DNA from 4 places in the Lysinibacillus phoenicis genome. Region 1 is predicted to be linked to each of the others. Evidence: riboswitches for the same ligand, from Rfam matches in the RefSeq annotation. Region 1 holds a riboswitch; each other region holds the start of a gene.
What was found. Region 1 has a riboswitch for thiamine pyrophosphate ahead of thiT (energy-coupled thiamine transporter ThiT). Riboswitches for the same ligand answer to the same signal wherever they lie in the genome.

Region 2: it holds a riboswitch for thiamine pyrophosphate, as region 1 does, so the genes downstream of both, thiM (hydroxyethylthiazole kinase) here and thiT (energy-coupled thiamine transporter ThiT) in region 1, are expected to answer to the same signal.
Region 3: it holds a riboswitch for thiamine pyrophosphate, as region 1 does, so the genes downstream of both, ABC382_RS03200 (ABC transporter substrate-binding protein) here and thiT (energy-coupled thiamine transporter ThiT) in region 1, are expected to answer to the same signal.
Region 4: it holds a riboswitch for thiamine pyrophosphate, as region 1 does, so the genes downstream of both, thiW (energy coupling factor transporter S component ThiW) here and thiT (energy-coupled thiamine transporter ThiT) in region 1, are expected to answer to the same signal.

What each region holds. Positions count from the first base shown of each region.
Region 1 is NZ_JBDFMP010000002.1:3,456,652-3,460,869, reverse strand. Features, by position in the region: gene map (type I methionyl aminopeptidase) at 1-744, opposite strand, end outside; gene thiT (energy-coupled thiamine transporter ThiT) at 1,026-1,586, opposite strand; TPP riboswitch at 1,706-1,813, opposite strand; gene ABC382_RS18685 (magnetosome magnetite crystal formation protein family) at 1,941-2,264, shown strand; gene ABC382_RS18680 (hypothetical protein) at 2,320-2,442, shown strand; gene ABC382_RS18675 (SMC family ATPase) at 2,483-4,218, opposite strand, start outside.
Region 2 is NZ_JBDFMP010000002.1:4,029,035-4,033,252, forward strand. Features, by position in the region: gene ABC382_RS21640 (alpha/beta-type small acid-soluble spore protein) at 1-20, shown strand, start outside; gene thiE (thiamine phosphate synthase) at 92-733, opposite strand; gene thiD (bifunctional hydroxymethylpyrimidine kinase/phosphomethylpyrimidine kinase) at 723-1,547, opposite strand; gene thiM (hydroxyethylthiazole kinase) at 1,535-2,302, opposite strand; TPP riboswitch at 2,384-2,482, opposite strand; gene mbcS (acyl-CoA synthetase MbcS) at 2,673-4,218, shown strand, end outside.
Region 3 is NZ_JBDFMP010000002.1:400,143-404,360, reverse strand. Features, by position in the region: gene ABC382_RS03215 (ABC transporter ATP-binding protein) at 1-253, opposite strand, end outside; gene ABC382_RS03210 (ABC transporter permease) at 228-1,001, opposite strand; gene ABC382_RS03205 (thiamine-binding protein) at 1,001-1,291, opposite strand; gene ABC382_RS03200 (ABC transporter substrate-binding protein) at 1,292-2,287, opposite strand; TPP riboswitch at 2,445-2,555, opposite strand; gene parC (DNA topoisomerase IV subunit A) at 2,684-4,218, opposite strand, start outside.
Region 4 is NZ_JBDFMP010000002.1:1,989,020-1,993,237, forward strand. Features, by position in the region: gene ABC382_RS11580 (MFS transporter) at 1-1,179, shown strand, start outside; TPP riboswitch at 1,245-1,352, shown strand; gene thiW (energy coupling factor transporter S component ThiW) at 1,445-1,945, shown strand; gene ABC382_RS11590 (VWA domain-containing protein) at 2,756-4,218, opposite strand, start outside.

The sequences.
Region 1 (4,218 bases):
TAAGGAAGTTAAAATAATTGGTTTATCTTTAGTGACAATAACTGAATGTTCAATTTGAGCTACAAGCGATTTATCAGGTGTAACAAATGTCCAACCATCACCAGCTTCTACAATATGCTCTGCTTTTGCTGAGATAAATGGCTCAACAGCAAGCACCATTCCTTCTTTCATAATCGTAGAATCCCATGCATCATAATAATTTAAAATATGATTAGGCTCATCATGTAAAGATTGACCTAAGCCATGTCCTGTTAAATTCATAATAACAGTTAAACCATTAGCATTCGCCTCTCGTTCAACCGCTTTACCTATTTGATTTAATTTAGACCCAGCTTTAACCTTTGTCATTGCTCGATCAAAAGCACTTTTAGCAACTCGGCATAGTTTTTCTTTGTCCTCATAACCCTCACCAACAACAAATGAAATGCCAGTATCTGCAAAGTATCCATTTAAAGACCCAGAAACATCGATATTCACAATATCCCCTTCTTGAATAACACGTTTTCCTGGAATACCATGTGCCACTTCTTCATTGACACTAATACATGTATATCCTGGGAAATCATATTCCCCCTTAGGTCCAGAAATAGCACCAGCCTCTGCAAACATGCGGCCAGCAATTTCATCTAGCTCAAGTGTTGTAACACCTGGTTTTGTTGCTGCTTTCATGGCTTCACGAATTTCGGCACAAATGCGTCCAATTTTTTTAAAAGCTTCAATCTCTTCTTGCGTTTTTACAATCATTTATAACGTCCCTTTCATCTAATATCTATTCTTTAATATAACATAACTTTTTATGCGTATAACGATAAACGCTTTAAATATTGTATGCTTTCCTACAATGCAAAGTGCTAAAAGAGCTATTCATGACCAAAAGTCCCTTCACATGAGTGAAGGGACTTGCTTGTTGTTGAAAAAAGTTGATAATTTTGCTAATGATTCTGTGCGAAAGCGAATATCATCAAGTAGTATAGAACGAAAAGCTTTTATACCCTTTTACAATAAATCATTTGAGGAAACTTTTATTATGCTTTTCTTTGCATTAATTGTGGAGCGGCTGTGAATAAAAGCACCCCTACAATTGCCGTTAAAATGGTTGCTGGCAACATATATGTACCATTATAAATGATAGAATAGATCCATGCATTTTGATCACCCGCATACTCTGCAAAAAATACAGCTCCAGCAATTGTATGTGCTGTGTATCGTAAAAAGCCTGCAAAAACAGTACCTATGATAATGTAAAGTGCCATTTTCGTTTTGTTCATATTTTTTGCAGCATCCAACACAGGTCCACGTACAACAGCTGCTAATCCTACAACTGTAAAGGCAACACCATAATCCAATAATCCTTGAAGCCAGTGCACAATATAAGCACCAAACATGGTTTGCATAACACCCACAAGTACTCCCGTTGTTAGCCCAGCAACTAAGCCCCAACGAAATGCAATCAACATAATAGGCACCATGACAAGACTAACAGAGCCACCTTGTGCCCATACTTTAAAGGATACTTGATCGAGCACAAGGCCAATCGCTGCAAATATCGCAATCTCCACAAGCATTAATAGTCTTTTTTTGTCCATACATATTCTCTCCTTTGTTCCGATGTAGGATACAAGAGCAGGAATAGAAATGCAGACATCTTTTTTATTCCTAAAGAATGAAAAAACGATGCCAGGACAGAGCCTGACATCGTACAAGTGTCGGTTTCTATCCACATCCCTACGCAAGTGTTAACTTACAGGTTCAAAGAGTCAAGGCATTACGTGCCCAGTCTCAGCTGACATCATCAGCTCCCCTTGTGGTCGTTACATCTGAATTTATTTGAACAATCCCATTGTACGCAAAGGATTGGATGATTACAACCTCTTCCATACATTATTTTTTTGAAACTTTGCCGTTTTTCATGCGTAAATATTAAAAAAGGAGGTACAACTATGGAGAACCAAAAAATTTTATCTGCCTTTAGTTATCTTAGTATTTTCTTCGCCCCTTTTATCGTCCCATTAATTGTTTACTTTGTAACGAAAGATAGTGATGTAAAAAGACATTCAATTCGTGCACTTGTCTCTCATTTAATTCCTTTTGTTTTTGGCATCCTATTTTTTATTGTCTTTGTTTTTTCTACATTAAGATTAGATCCAACGTCAAGTAATAATACTGTGATGGTTGTTTGGTTAGTTTCATTTGCCGTTTATGCCATTGTCTCACTTGGTATTGTCATATGGAATATTATTCAGGCTGTTCGAGTAATACGTTAATGTTTCAATTTTAAGCGAAACAGGTAGTAATAATTGTAAAAGGAGCTGTTTTTTAATGAAAGTATCAAACGTTGTGAAAACTGCTGTAAAATTGGCACCTATTGTTATTCCTATCGTCAAAAAAGTAATGGCTGCAAAAAAAGGAACAACTCCTACAGCCACTTCTCGAAAAAAATAAAACAAAGGCGTATTCCCTATTTCGGAAATACGCCTTTCACTTATTTCACTTCAAAGTATGTCTGACTATGGCCATTTAATGTCTTTTCTACATGTAAAACCGCTGGCATTGCAGATTTTAATTCAGGCACATGAGAGATTACGCCAATCATGCGACCAGAATCCTGTAAATCAATTAATGTATCGATTGCTTTATTTAATGATTCCTCATCAAGCGAACCAAAGCCCTCATCAATAAACATCGTTTCAATATGAATATTACCTTGGAAGCTTTGAATTACATCTGCCATTCCTAAGGCAAGGCTTAATGAGGCATTAAATTTTTCGCCTCCCGATAATGTTTTGACATCTCGTAGTTGATCGGTATAGGCATCGTAGACATCAAGACCTAGTCCGCTTTGTTTCGCATGCTTTTCCAATCTATCTGAACGTCTGAGCTCAAATTGACCATTTGATAAATGATAAAGGCGAATATTGGCAGCTTCAGTAATTTGGTCTAAGTAATTAATTTGAATATAGCGCTCAAAAGATAGCTTTTTCGAATTTTGGCCGTTTAATAATCCATAGAGCTCCTTTACTCTTCCCGCTTCTTGCTCAAGTAAATGAAGCTCCCTCGCTATTTCTTCTACTCTTTCAATAAAACCTTGGCAAGCTTGAGCAAAACCTCTCAACTGTTGTAAACGTTTAAATGCTTCCTCATAAGATATACGAAGTTGTTCTACTTTGGCTTCCATGGACACTAAATCTTGTTGCTCTTTTCCTTGAAGATACATAGCCCCTTCAGTAATTTGGATTTGCAATGTGTGTACCTGTAAAGCATAGTCACTACAAGCTTTTCGAAGGGTCTCTATTTGCAATAAACTCCGTTTGGCAGCTGTATATTCCTCGTAGCTGTCAAAGCCTATCTCCTGCATGCTTGCTGAGAATTGCTGACGTTTTTCATTCATTTTGAGTTGTAATTCTTCAAAAGTTTGTTTGGCTATTTCCATCGTCAATTTTGCATTACTTGTTGCTTCCTTCGCTCTATGCAATTCGTCTTGACTCTCTTGCCATCTTTTTTGCAAATCCATTTTTTGTTTACTGATATCTGTAAGCTGTTGCTGTAATTGCTGCAAGGTTGGTAAATGGTTTGGCATATGTTTAAGCTGTTCTTCAAGAACTGCTTGCAGTCTTGTCATTTCTTTCAACTGCTCAGCTAAATATTGCTCTAAGTTCATCTGTTTAGTTCGTAGCTGCTCTATTCTCTCACGTTGCTGCTTAAGTTTTAATCGCATATCTGCTAATTGATGATGAACAATTTTTAATGTCGCAATCTCTTGCTCTATGTTGTTTAATGTAGAGATGAGCTGTGCATGGTCTTGCTGTGTAATGTGCTGCTCTTCTAGTTGCTGACAGGTTTCTTGATAAAGCTGTTGCGCAGATGACAAGAGCGCTTCTTTTTCTAGGTACTTACGCTCATCTAAAGAAGCCTTAGCCCTTAACACTTCGACTTCAGAGAGCTCTATCATTTCCTGCTGCTCATTATGTGTTTTCTGGTGTGTCAAACTGCCACATACAGGGCAAGGTTCCCCGTCCTTCAACTGTTCAGCCAAAATACTAGCCTGACTTGTCAACCAACGCTGCTCTAATAATTGTAGAGCCTTTTTACTCTCCTGATAGTGAATGTCAGAAGTGGCTACGTCCTGCTTAGCTAACTCTACAGCCCCTTTGTATTTGTCTACTTGTTTTATTAATGCTACCTGCTCACGAAGTTTCGGTAACTGCTCTAAGTAGCTTT
Region 2 (4,218 bases), 570 kb from region 1:
TGCCAAACAACAACCAATAAATGCTGACTAAGCATTTATAAACTTAAAACCAGTGACCGTAAAAAGGCACTGGTTTTAGTTTGTTTAAAAATCAACCATTTATGCGTGTCACAGACCTTAACGTATTTACTGTATGCTTAATATCTATACTTTCACAGATAGCTGAAATAACAGCAATACCATCTGCCCCAGCTTGAAATACGGCGTATGCATTGGTAGGGTTAATTCCACCAATCGCTACAATTGGTAATTCAGGATAGAAATTGTGAGCTTGCTGCAAAAAATTTGTACCACATGGTGATTGTGCATCCCGTTTTGAAGTTGTTGCAAAAATCGGACCAATACCTACATAATCTGCTTGATGGATAATGGCTGTTTCTAGTTCGTCCTGGGAATGCACAGAAACACCAAGAATCATATTACCAATTTTTTTACGTGCTATGCTAACATGTAAATCATCTTGTCCGATATGAACACCGTCCGCACCAAGTCGTAATGCAAGTTCGACATCATCATTGACAATAAAAGGAACGTTATATTGTTGACATAGTTTTTGACATTGACGTGCAAATTGTTCATAGGCAAATCCAGTTAATGCATGGGAACCTTTTTCTCGAAATTGAAACATGGTAATTCCAGCTTGCAACGCTCTCTCTAGTACATGAAGGGGATTCTGATGACTAACATTGCTTGTGCCCATAATAAAATAAAGTTGTAAATCCTCACGTTTCATAAATCAACACCTCACAGGAATCCTTATGCAGTTGATAAGCAAAATGATTTGTTGGTCCATAACCATGACCAATAGATAAATCATGTAAAATTGCTAATTGAATAAATTTTTTAGCTTCGATAATTGCCTTATCCATCGCAAAACCTTGACCAAGAAAAGCAGTGATTGCTGCTGAAAATGTGCAACCTGTGCCATGGGTATTGGACGTTTGAATACGTGGAGTTTGCATAGAAAAAGATTTACCGTTTTGAAAAAATACATAATCAATAGCAAAATTTGGATCTGCTAAATGGCCACCTTTAAGAATGACGCAATGTACACCTAATTGAAAAAAACCTTGAGCTACTTCACGTATATCTGAAACATCATGTATTTTTCTCCCTGTCAGAGCCTCTGCTTCAGGGATATTGGGGGTAACGATTGTAGCAAGTGGTAGTAGAGAAGAGCGCATTGCTTCAATAGCTTCTTGCAGTAATAAGCTTTCTCCACCCTTTGCAATCATTACTGGATCAACAATTAGTGGGATGTTTTGATTATGAATCATATGTGCGATAGCTTTAATAATATCAGAGGAATAAAGCATCCCTGTTTTAATTGCAGCAATTGAAAAATCTTCGATTAAAGCTTGAAATTGTTTTTCAACAAAGGAGTGATCAATAGGGAAAACTCCTGACACACCCATTGTATTTTGTGCTGTCAAAGCTGTAATTACTGAAGTACCAAACACCCCTAATTCCTGAAATGTTTTTAAATCAGCCTGTATGCCTGCACCGCCACCACTATCTGAGCCTGCAATCGTCGTTACAATATGCATGAAGCTTCACCATCCTTCGATAGGCGATAAAGAGCATTTAGTAAAGCTATTTGGAAATCACCAATATCTGATGTAAACGCTGACGCCAGTACCGCAGCTTTTTTATAGTAAGTTAATGTGTCCGCTAATTGTCGGTATGGATTATGGCCTGCAATATAGGCGGCACCGCAAATAGCACTAAGTAAACAGCCTGTCCCTGTTACCTCGGTCATTTGCATATTCCCGCCATTTATCCATTGGCTATCCACACCATCTGTTATAAAATCTCGTTCTCCTGTTATGATAACAATGCATTGATAATGTTGGGCTAATAAGATCGCCTCTTCTTCTAAAGCAATGGAGCCATTCCCACTATCGACACCTTTTTGTTGCCAGTCAACATTGGCTATTGCTGCTAGTTCCCCAACATTACAACGAATGACCGAAAAATGTACTTCCTCAAGCAAGTATCGTACCGTTTCTTTTCGATAAGTAGTGGCACCAGCACCGACAGGATCTAAAATGACTGGAATTCCAAGTTTATTGGCCATTTTGCCTGCTAACAACATAGATTCTTTAGTTCGATCATTGAGTGTACCGATGTTAATTAACAAGGCTTGAGCGAGTGCTACCATTTCCTCTACCTCACGGCTATCATCAGCCATAACCGGGGAAGCGCCTATTGCTAATAAACCATTTGCTTGGAAATTTGCTACCACATAATTTGTAATACAATGAATCAGTGGTTGCTGTTGACGGATTGTTTGAAATATCATCGTAGTCCTCCTTTATGGATGGACGTAAGCATGCAAAAAAGGCTCTTTTTGTGTAAAAATGCACGAAAAAGAGCCTTTCATCAATAGATGTTTATTGCTCCCTACGTCAGTATTAACTAACAGGTTCAAAGGGTCAGGTTTTACCTTCTCAACTCTTGACGAGTCCCCCTGCAATCTTGCTTTTAGTTGACCAAAATGTACCATACTTTTCAATTGTATTCAATAGCAAGTTTACCTATCGACAAAATGTGACCGATGCCATATAGCAGAGTATGATAGTTGTCATGACTTTTCCAAAATTAAGCGCAAACCATTGAAAATGCTGAAAAAAGAGTTTTATAATGTGTCATAGCAAAAGGGGGCATTTGCCATGAAGAGACAAGATTTAGTTGCACCAGAATGGTATAACATAACAGATGAAATTGAAAAATATGCTCAAGATACAACAAAAAATGCATTAATTATTTACGAGGAAAATAAGGATGTACAATTTATTACATATGCATATTTACTTGAAAGGGCAAATCAAGCTGCACACGTATTCACGATGCAAGGTTTATCAAAAGGTGATGTGATTTTAGTGATGGTACCTCGTTCAGTGGAAGCATATATTGTATATATTGCAGCATTGAAAGCTGGATTAACCATTATTCCGAGCTCAGAAATGCTAAGAACTAAAGACATTGAATATCGCATCAAGCATGCAAATGCTAAAGGAATTGTTGCTTACGAGCCTTATATTGATCAATTTGATCAGGTGAACAATTTACAAGGAATGCAACAATTTGTTATAGGGAAGGCCCATGAACCTTGGCAACCACTTTTAGAAAAAATGCGCATTCAACCTACAACTTACATAAGTTCTTCTCCAACAAAAAGTACAGATACTGCATTCTTAGCTTATACAAGTGGTACAACAGGAAACCCAAAAGCAGCTGTACATACTCATAGCTGGGGCTATGCACATTTACGAACAACAGCACCACACTGGTTAGGTGTGCAAGAAGATGATATTGTTTGGGCGACAGCAGCACCAGGTTGGCAAAAATGGATTTGGAGTCCGTTTCTAGCAACATTAGGGAGTGGTGCTACTGCATTTGTATATAAGGGGAAATTTGATGCATCTACCTATCTAAGGTTACTCGAAAAATTTAAAATAAATGTTTTATGTTGCACACCTACAGAATATCGTTTTATGGCAGCACTAGAACATTTACATGAATTCGATTTAACGGCACTTCGTCAAGCTGTATCAGCAGGAGAGCCTTTGAATAGCGAGGTCATTAACGTATTTTCGAAGACTTTCGATTTGCAAGTCCGAGATGGCTACGGTCAGACGGAAAACACATTACTTGTTGGCACAATGGTTGGAATGGAAGCTAGAATTGGTTCTATGGGAAAACCAACTCCTGGCAATAAGGTTGAAATTATAGACGATTTCGGTAACCCTGTTGCTGTTGGAGAAGTTGGCGATATTGCTGTTCATCGCACCACTCCCGCACTGTTTAAAAAATATTTAAATGACCCGGAACGAACAAATTTACAATTCCGTGGAGAGTGGTATATTACAGGTGATCGTGCTTATAAAGATCAAGATGGTTACTTTTGGTTTGAGGGTCGTGGAGATGATGTCATTATATCCTCTGGCTACACAATTGGGCCATTTGAGGTAGAAGATGCTTTGATGAAGCACCCAGCTGTAAAAGAAGCGGCTGTTATTGCGAGCCCAGATAAAGTTCGGGGAAATATTGTTAAAGCTTTTGTTGTACTTCGAAATGCTGAAAATGGTGATGAAGCACTTATTCGAACTCTTCAAGATCATGTGAAACTATTGACAGCACCTTATAAATATCCGCGTGCTATTGAATTTGTGGAAGAGCTACCGAAAACATCCTCGGGGAAAATTCGACGTGTTG
Region 3 (4,218 bases), 3.1 Mb from region 1:
GCCAAGGCAATAGACAAGGCTGCTGGGGCATATAGCCAATCGTCCCTCTCTTTTGCTGTAAATCCTCTCCATTTAATAAAATGGCCCCATGATCGATTGAAGAGACACCACCTATTAATTGAAACAACGTACTTTTACCACTTCCTGAAGGACCCACAATAGCTACAAACTCGCCATCCTTAACCTCAAAGGACAGATCTTCAAGGACTTGCAGGGCATCAAAGGATTTACTGATGTTTTGAATGCTGAGCATGGTTGCCTCTCCCCTTCACCATGATTTTTTCTATAAATCGTATACTGCTAAACAACAGTAAGCTTAACAAAACAATGGCAAAAATCGCGACAAATACACGATCCGTGCGAAAGGAGGATTGAGCTAAGGTCATATATACGCCAATACCCTTTTTCGCACCAAGCCACTCTGCAATGACAGCACCCATGACACTGTATGTAGCAGCGATTTTAACGCCTGAAAATATAGCAGGATATGCATGCGGCCATTCCAATTTCCAAAAAGTTTGCGAAGTTGTCGCACCAATCATCGCAAAATAGTGCTTTAATTCAGGTGAAGTTTGACGAAATCCGTCCATGGCCGCAATGACTATCGGGAAAAAGCACACAAGGCAAATAATAATGAGCTTTGGTAATAAGCCAAAGCCAAACCATATTATGAGCAGCGGTGCTAAGACAAGTATTGGGATATTTTGCGACATGATCAAAATCGGATAAAACAACTCCCGAATAAACAAAAATCGATGCAACACAATAGCTACCGTTAATCCACAACCAATACCAATAGCAAGACCTAATATGGCCAATTGCACCGTAGCCAAAGCATGTGGTAAAAAGGTTGGATACGACTGAAAGCCTTCCATCAGAATACGACTTGGTGCAGGTAGAAGCCAATGGGGAACTTCAGCCACATGCACGACTAGTTCCCAGATGAATAAGAGGAAGGCGATAAAGATGATCGTCCTTCCCTTTTGAAACGCTTGTTTCATTACTGATATTTCTCCGTTAATGTATCCATGGTAATACCAGTTGGCTGATAGAGTATTTTCACTTGTGTAATCACATTAATAGCACCAAGCTCTATCATCTTGTCATTCATTTTCTCAATAAGTTGAAGCAATGTTGACAGCTCACCTTCCATCGTCGTTTCTAGCGGATGTACTTCATATTTCACACCAGATGCATCAATCACAGCAATGGCTGCATCCACATAAGGAATGACATCCTCATATTTCTCTGTTTTCGGGATAATTTGGACACTGATTAATGAATTTGCCATTTATTTGGCCTCCTTTTTAGGTAAGAAATCATTCGTAAAGGCTTGCTTTGCATCAAACTCGCCCTCTAATACCTTGTTGCTAGACATCCAATTAGCATAGTTTTCCCATACAGAAAGCTTTTGCTCTCCCCATTGCTTCGCATCGTCCTGATATTTATCAGCTAACCATTCTTGACTTTTATGCACTAATTCTTTATCTAAGTCAGGTGCCGCTTCTAGTAAAATATCTGCAGCCTCACTTGGATGCTCGATTGCGTATTCATAACCTTTAGAAGCAGCTGCAACAAAGGCTTTTACAACATCAGGATTGTCCTTTATCATTTTTTCATTAGTAGCCAATACAGGCGTATAATAATCCAACTGATCACTATAATCCGTTAAATACAACATATTAATCTTTTCCCCACGAAGCTCTGCCTCAATACCTGTCCATGCATAATAAATCCACGCAAAATCAATATCTTTTTCCATCATCGTGAAGAAATCTAAATCACCTGCATTGACAATATCTAATTGATTAATATCGGCATTTTCTGTTTGCATTAACGATTGGAGTACCGCTTGCTCTAGTGGGGCTCCCCAACCGCCATAAGTTTTACCTTCGAAATCCTTTGGTGAGGTAATCCCTTTAGAAGCAATCGAAGCAAAGCCCGATGTATTATGCTGAATGATGGCGGCAATCGAAACAAGTGGTACATCCTGGACACGTGCCTGTGTGATGCCTTCCTGATAGCTTACCCCAAATTCTGCCTTACCAGAAGCTACAAGCTGATCTGCTCCCGCTTCCCCTGGCATCATAATATCAACATCTAAGCCTTGTTCCTCAAAATAACCAAGCTTTTTCGCGACATAAAGCCCTGTATGATTTGTATTCGGAGTCCAATCCAGTACTACTGACACCTTTTTTAGCTTATCAGTTGCCTGCTTGTCCTCCTTGTCACTACAGCCCACTAATGTTACAAGTGCAGCCAATAGAATAAATAACCATTTTTTCATGCTAGGTCCTCCCAGTTTGTAATATGAAAGTGTTCATAAAGGAATGCGTGTCACCAGAAAGAAAGCGTAAATACGATGGGCAAGAGGTGTTTGAAAATATAAAAAAACGCCTAGGATTCCTCCCAGACGTAAATTGCAATCAATCTTCAAAACTTTGCTTTTTTGAATAGATGTTCCCTACGCTGGTACGAGCCAAATCAGGTTCAAAGGGTCAGCGTCTATCGGACACAATCTCAGCTAGCAACTACTAGCCCCCCTACATTCTTTCGCTATGAACTTTTCGTTGATTATTATACCCATAGTTACTCTTAAAAGACAAGGTACTAATTTGGTTTAACCGTTTTACACCAAAAAAAGCCCAGCTCACAAAAGAGACTGGGCGTTAAAAAAGCTTGGTTATTGTTCCTTTTTGGTCGTTAGAACATGGGAAATAGCCCCATCTGTTGCGATATCCACTTTGAACGATCCATTGGAATGGCGATCAGCACGAGTCAATGCTTGGACATCTAACACCTCTTGCACGCCTTTTTCTGTTTCAATAACAATCTGCTCCTCATCTGTTGCTTGAATAACGGCCACAATGCGGTGCGGATTTGCTTTTAATTCTGTTAATACTTTTAGACCACGTTTTGCACGACTGGCTACTTCAACCTCTGCGACATTCATTTTCTTAACAGCCCCACGCTGTGTCACAATGACAACATATTGCGTTTGATCTGGTTGTAGCACATTCACACCGACTAAGGCTTCTCCATCTTTTAGCGTAATGCCCTTTACTCCGCCTGTTTTTACACCTGTTACTGGTAATTCCTCCATTGGGAAACGAATTGAATAAGCCGTATCTGTTGTTAACATCAATTCCACGTCATCCGTCACAAACGCTGCATAGATCATGGCATCGCCAGCCTTCACATTCATCGTTTTAATTGGTTTTGAATAACGTGTCACCGCGTAATCGGCAAGTGGAGAGCGTTTAATTTGACCATCCTTTGTCGCAGTGAAAATGTACGTATTTGGTTGATCAAATGTTTCAAAGCCATATACAGCGATAATTGACTCATCTTCACCCGTTGGCACGATACTTGAAATATGCTGACCAAGATCCTTCCAGCGAATATCTGGCAGCTCATGAACAGGCTGATAAATATAATTGCCTCGATTTGTAAATAGGAGTAAATGGTGCTGTGTATTTAAGGTTGCTTCATACAATAAGTAATCCGAATCCTTCATCGCAAAATCCTGACCATTTGAGGCGGCATGTGAACGTGTCGAAGTACGTTTAATATAGCCATCCTTCGTTACGGTTACGACAACCTCTTCACTTGGTACAAGAACATCTAAGGTAATTTTAATCTCTTCAATTTCTTGCTCAATTCTTGAGCGACGAGGCTCTGTAAAGCGTTTCTTAATATCAAGCAATTCTTGTTTAATGACACGTACAAGCTTTGCCTCACTTTGTAAAATCCCCTCTAGCTTAGCAATCAACCTATTTAGCTCGTCCTGTTCTTGTCGAAGCTCTGTAATGTCTGTATTGGTTAAACGGTATAATTGCAAGCTGACAATCGCCTCTGCCTGTACCTCTGTAAAATCAAACTTCGCCTGTAAATTAAGCTTGGCATCCTTTTTATCATTAGAAGAACGGATTGTTGCAATCACTTCATCTAAAATGGAAAGGGCTTTAATTAACCCATCCACGATATGGGAACGATCCTTCGCCTTTTGTAAATCGTAAATGGAACGGTTCGTGACTACTTCTTTTTGATGGGCAATATAGGCATCCAATAATAATGGTAAGGTCATCATTGTTGGACGACGATTATGAATGGCAATCATATTAAAATTATAAGCTACCTGTAAATCCGTTGTTTTAAATAAGTATTGGAGAATTCCTTGTCCTGGTACATCCTTTTTCAGTTCAATGACAACACGTA
Region 4 (4,218 bases), 1.5 Mb from region 1:
AATAAGGCGGCTTTGTATATTTTAATGTTTAACATGTTTATCGCAATGGGGAGTATTGGGATTATTATTCCTGTCATGCCTGAGTACTTAAAAATATTCGGTGCAGCAGGACAAGTTCTAGGTATGCTTATTGCAACGTTCGCCTTAGCTCAATTCGTATTTTCTCCAATTGCTGGGAATCTTTCGGATCAGTATGGTCGAAAAAATTTAATTATTTTCGGTCTTATCGTGACAGGTCTTGCACAAATCGGCTTTGGCCTTGCTACAGACGTATGGATGCTCTTTCTAGCACGCTTTTTAGGTGGTCTTGGTTCTGCATTTGTTGCACCTCCTATTATGGCTTTTGTAGCCGACGTCACAACCTATGAAGAACGTGGGAAAGGAATGGGTATGTTAGGTGCTGCTATGTCTCTTGGTTTTATGATAGGACCTGGTATTGGTGGCTTTTTGGCAAAGGTAAGCTTACACTTCCCATTTTTCACAGCTGGAGCTGCTGCCATTGTAGCATCTATTTTATCTTACTTTTTATTACCTTCTACCAAACCAAACACTGCTCAGCAGAAACAAAAGCAAGACAATCTGGCGAAGCAAATGGCTCGTTCCATACATATGCCTTATTTTGTTATGCTCATAATTATGCTCGTGTTCTCGTTCGGCATTGCTAATTTCCAAACGACTTTGTCCTTATTCGTGACAGAAAAGTTTAATTACACACCCGTAGATATCGCGATTATTTTAGTTGTCGGTGGTGCTTTTGGGGTCGTTGTACAAATGTTTATTATTACACCACTATTTAATCGTTTTGGTGAAATGAAAGTCGTATTAGTCAATTTATTTATTGCATCCGTTGCTATTTTCTTAATATTATTCGTTTCTGGCTTTGCCCTTATATTAGTTGTAGCAACTATTTTCTCTACAGCAACAACACTAATTCGACCAGCTGTTAATACGCTAATCTCAAAGCTTGCAGAGAAAGAACAGGGATTTGCTGCAGGCTTGAATAATGCTTATATGAGTCTTGGTAATATGATTGGACCAGCATTAGCAGGTCTATTATTCGACTGGAATATGAACAGCCCGTATATTTTTGGCTCCATCATATTATTAGCATGTTTCTTCCTTGCTCTTGTCTGGACATTGAAAAAAGCACCTCATTTAATGCATCCAGATACAAAGTAGTCTGAAAAATCATTGACTATTTTTAGCAGTATGTTACATTAATGTTGGTAAACTAATTAAATAAAATTAACCACTAGGGGAGTCTTTAAAAGGCTGAGACGTATATGTTTAGATACGGACCCTTTGAACCTGATCTAGTTCATACTAGCGGAGGGAAGTGGCGCTACTTGCTATTATCATTGTATACGCGAGGCCGCTTCCTATTGTTTTTAGGTAGCGGCCTTTTTATTTCCCTAGTGAAACTTTATCAAAAGGAGTGAACTTGATGTCAATTCGTAAATTAACGGTCATGGCTTTATTAGTAGCTATTGCCGTAGCAGGCTCTACCTTTGTCTCCATCCCGACAGGAATTGCACGTGCCTTTCCCATCCAGCATGCAATTAACGTGGTAGGTGCAATTCTATTAGGACCAGTTCCTACAGTCCTAATTGCCTTTGTTACTGCCATCATTCGAATCCTTACAGGGACAGGATCATTATTAGCGATCCCTGGCAGTGTTATTGGCGCATTATGTGCTGCCCTCGCTTATAAATACAGCAGTAAAATGTGGTTAGCTGGCATTGGCGAAATCATTGGAACAGGAATTCTTGCTTCACTGATCGCTGTACCTTATGCAAAGTTACTAATGGGGACCTCCGTAGCTGCCTTATTCTTCATGCCAGCCTTTTTAACATCCAGTACTATAGGTGCTCTTTTAGGCGTAGTGATTGCTAACAGTTTGCGGAAGACCGTCCTAGTAAAGAGCTTTAATTCTTCACTTTATTGAGTGAACGGGTTCTGTGTTTTTATATAGTATTAGATGGAGAAATTCCATTATATCTGATGATAACTTTGTTTGTTCTTTTAGAGCGGGGACATTTGCTTTTGGAGCGGATACCTGTCTCTTTGGAGCGCTTTCCCTCACTTTATGAGCGAATACACCACCCCTTGGAGCGCTTCTCCTTACTTTTCGAGCGGTTACCTGTCTCTTTGGAGCGCTTTCCTTCACTTTATGAGCGGTTACCTGTCTCCTTGGAGCGCTTTCTCTTACTTTTGGAGCGGTTACCTGTCTCCTTGGAGCGCTTTCCTTACTTTTGGAGCGGTTACCTGTCTCCTTGGAGCGCTTTCCTTACTTTATGAGCGGATACACCACTCCTTGGAGCGCTTCTCCTTACTTTCGAGCGGAGACCTGTCTCCTTGGAGCGCTTTCCCTTACTTTTCGAGCGGATACACCACTCCTTGGAGCGCTTCCCTTCACTTTATGAGCGGATACACCACTTCTTGGAGCGCTTTCCCTTACTTTTGGAGCGGATACACCACTCCTTGGAGCGCTTTCCTTTACTTTTGGAGCGGTTACCTGTCTCCTTGGAGCGCTTCCCTTACTTTTCGAGCGGATACAACACTCCTTGGAGCGCTTTCCCTTACTTTTGGAGCGAGGATCCCCCTTCTTGGTGCGTTTTCCTCAACTCTATAAGCAGTTACACTTCTTTGCAGTGCACTCGCCCTCACCGCTCAATCGAGGACTACTTTTTCATTCACCTCAAAGAATATAAAAAAGCAGTACAAAACTGTTTCGTTTTGTACTGCTTCTACTATATTACGATCTTTTTTTCATACCCTTTAATAATTGGGCAACATTGGTGTCTTCTGCCTGTACAGGTTTTTCCTCAACGAGCTGTTCTTTTTTCTTCGGTTTTGTGAGGAAGCTCCAGCCAAAACGCCTTATTGTAATATCAATAAAGAATAGTAGCATGCCTGCTAGGAGAAGCCATGAGGCAATGTTTTGACGGTCCGCTCCTTTTTTTGCAAAGTCACGGAAAACTTCTTGTGGTTCCTTTAAGACAGATCCACCAGTTTGTTTGGTTAATTCTTCTACTAAATGTTCATTTACAGGAAGTAGTTCATATTCAGCACTATAAGGAACGCTTAGTCCTGCTTGATATATGGCCTGCTTTTCATCAGCTATACGGAAGAAAATTAATCCTGGTTCAGCCTGTACAGTAGCTCGAACTTGAGAGGTCGAAATGGTTTCAAGTTGTGTTTCTAGCTCTTCACCTGCTTCATTAACTGCTACAATATCTAAAAATGCTGCTTCATTTGTAGGATCCGTAATCATAAAGGAACCATCTGTTTCCAATCTCACATCGTAGGCAACATCATTATAACTAGGAAGCATTTGTGAAATAAGTGTTTGCCAAAATGTCTCCCAATCCTGCCATCTTGCCCAATCTCCTGTCCATTTTCCGGTAGAATCGGATGTAAAGGCGAATGTTTTACCTAGACCGTATTGCCACTGTGCTAACACAGGATCTTCCTTCTCACTTTCTGCAATGACGGTAGCTCCTTGTTTAGCTGTTGTCCCAATATATGCATTCATTTGAGGGACACCATTAGCAAACAGTGTATTCCAACCTGCCGCATTATAGATTGCTGGATAAAATGGGTTATCCTCAATATAGGTACGGGAAATCATAGCTGTTTCACGAGATAAAATAGAAGGAATGGTTTGCTCATCAATAACATCGTAGAAACGACCACTGCCCATGTCACTTAGCGCTTCTAGTAAGTTTGCGTCGGCATCTTGACCAATCGCAACAGTCGATAATGTGATACCGTTCTCTTTCCCATCAGCAATTAAATCTTCATAATTCCCTGACTGTGATTGCCCATCTGTTAAGAGAATAATATGCTTACGTTGCAGCTTTAGATCTGCAAGATTTTCATAGGCTTTTGCAAGTGAACTATAAATCTCTGTTCCACCACCTGGTGTAACGGATAAAATCGTATCTACTGCTTCTTCTTTACTACTCAGAGGCGCTGTCTCTATAATCTCCCATGGCCGATCATCAAAGGCGATAAATCCTAATGTATCTTCATCGCGCAACATTTCTACTGAACGTGCAGCAGCTTCCTTAGCAAGCTCGAGCTTGGACCCAGACATACTGCCAGAACGATCGAGTACAATGACTAATCCTAATGAAGGTAGTTGCTCTTTTCCCTTTATTTCCATTTCTACAGGTAATAAAGTTTCAATTGGCGTTTTGAAATAGCCCCCTAAAC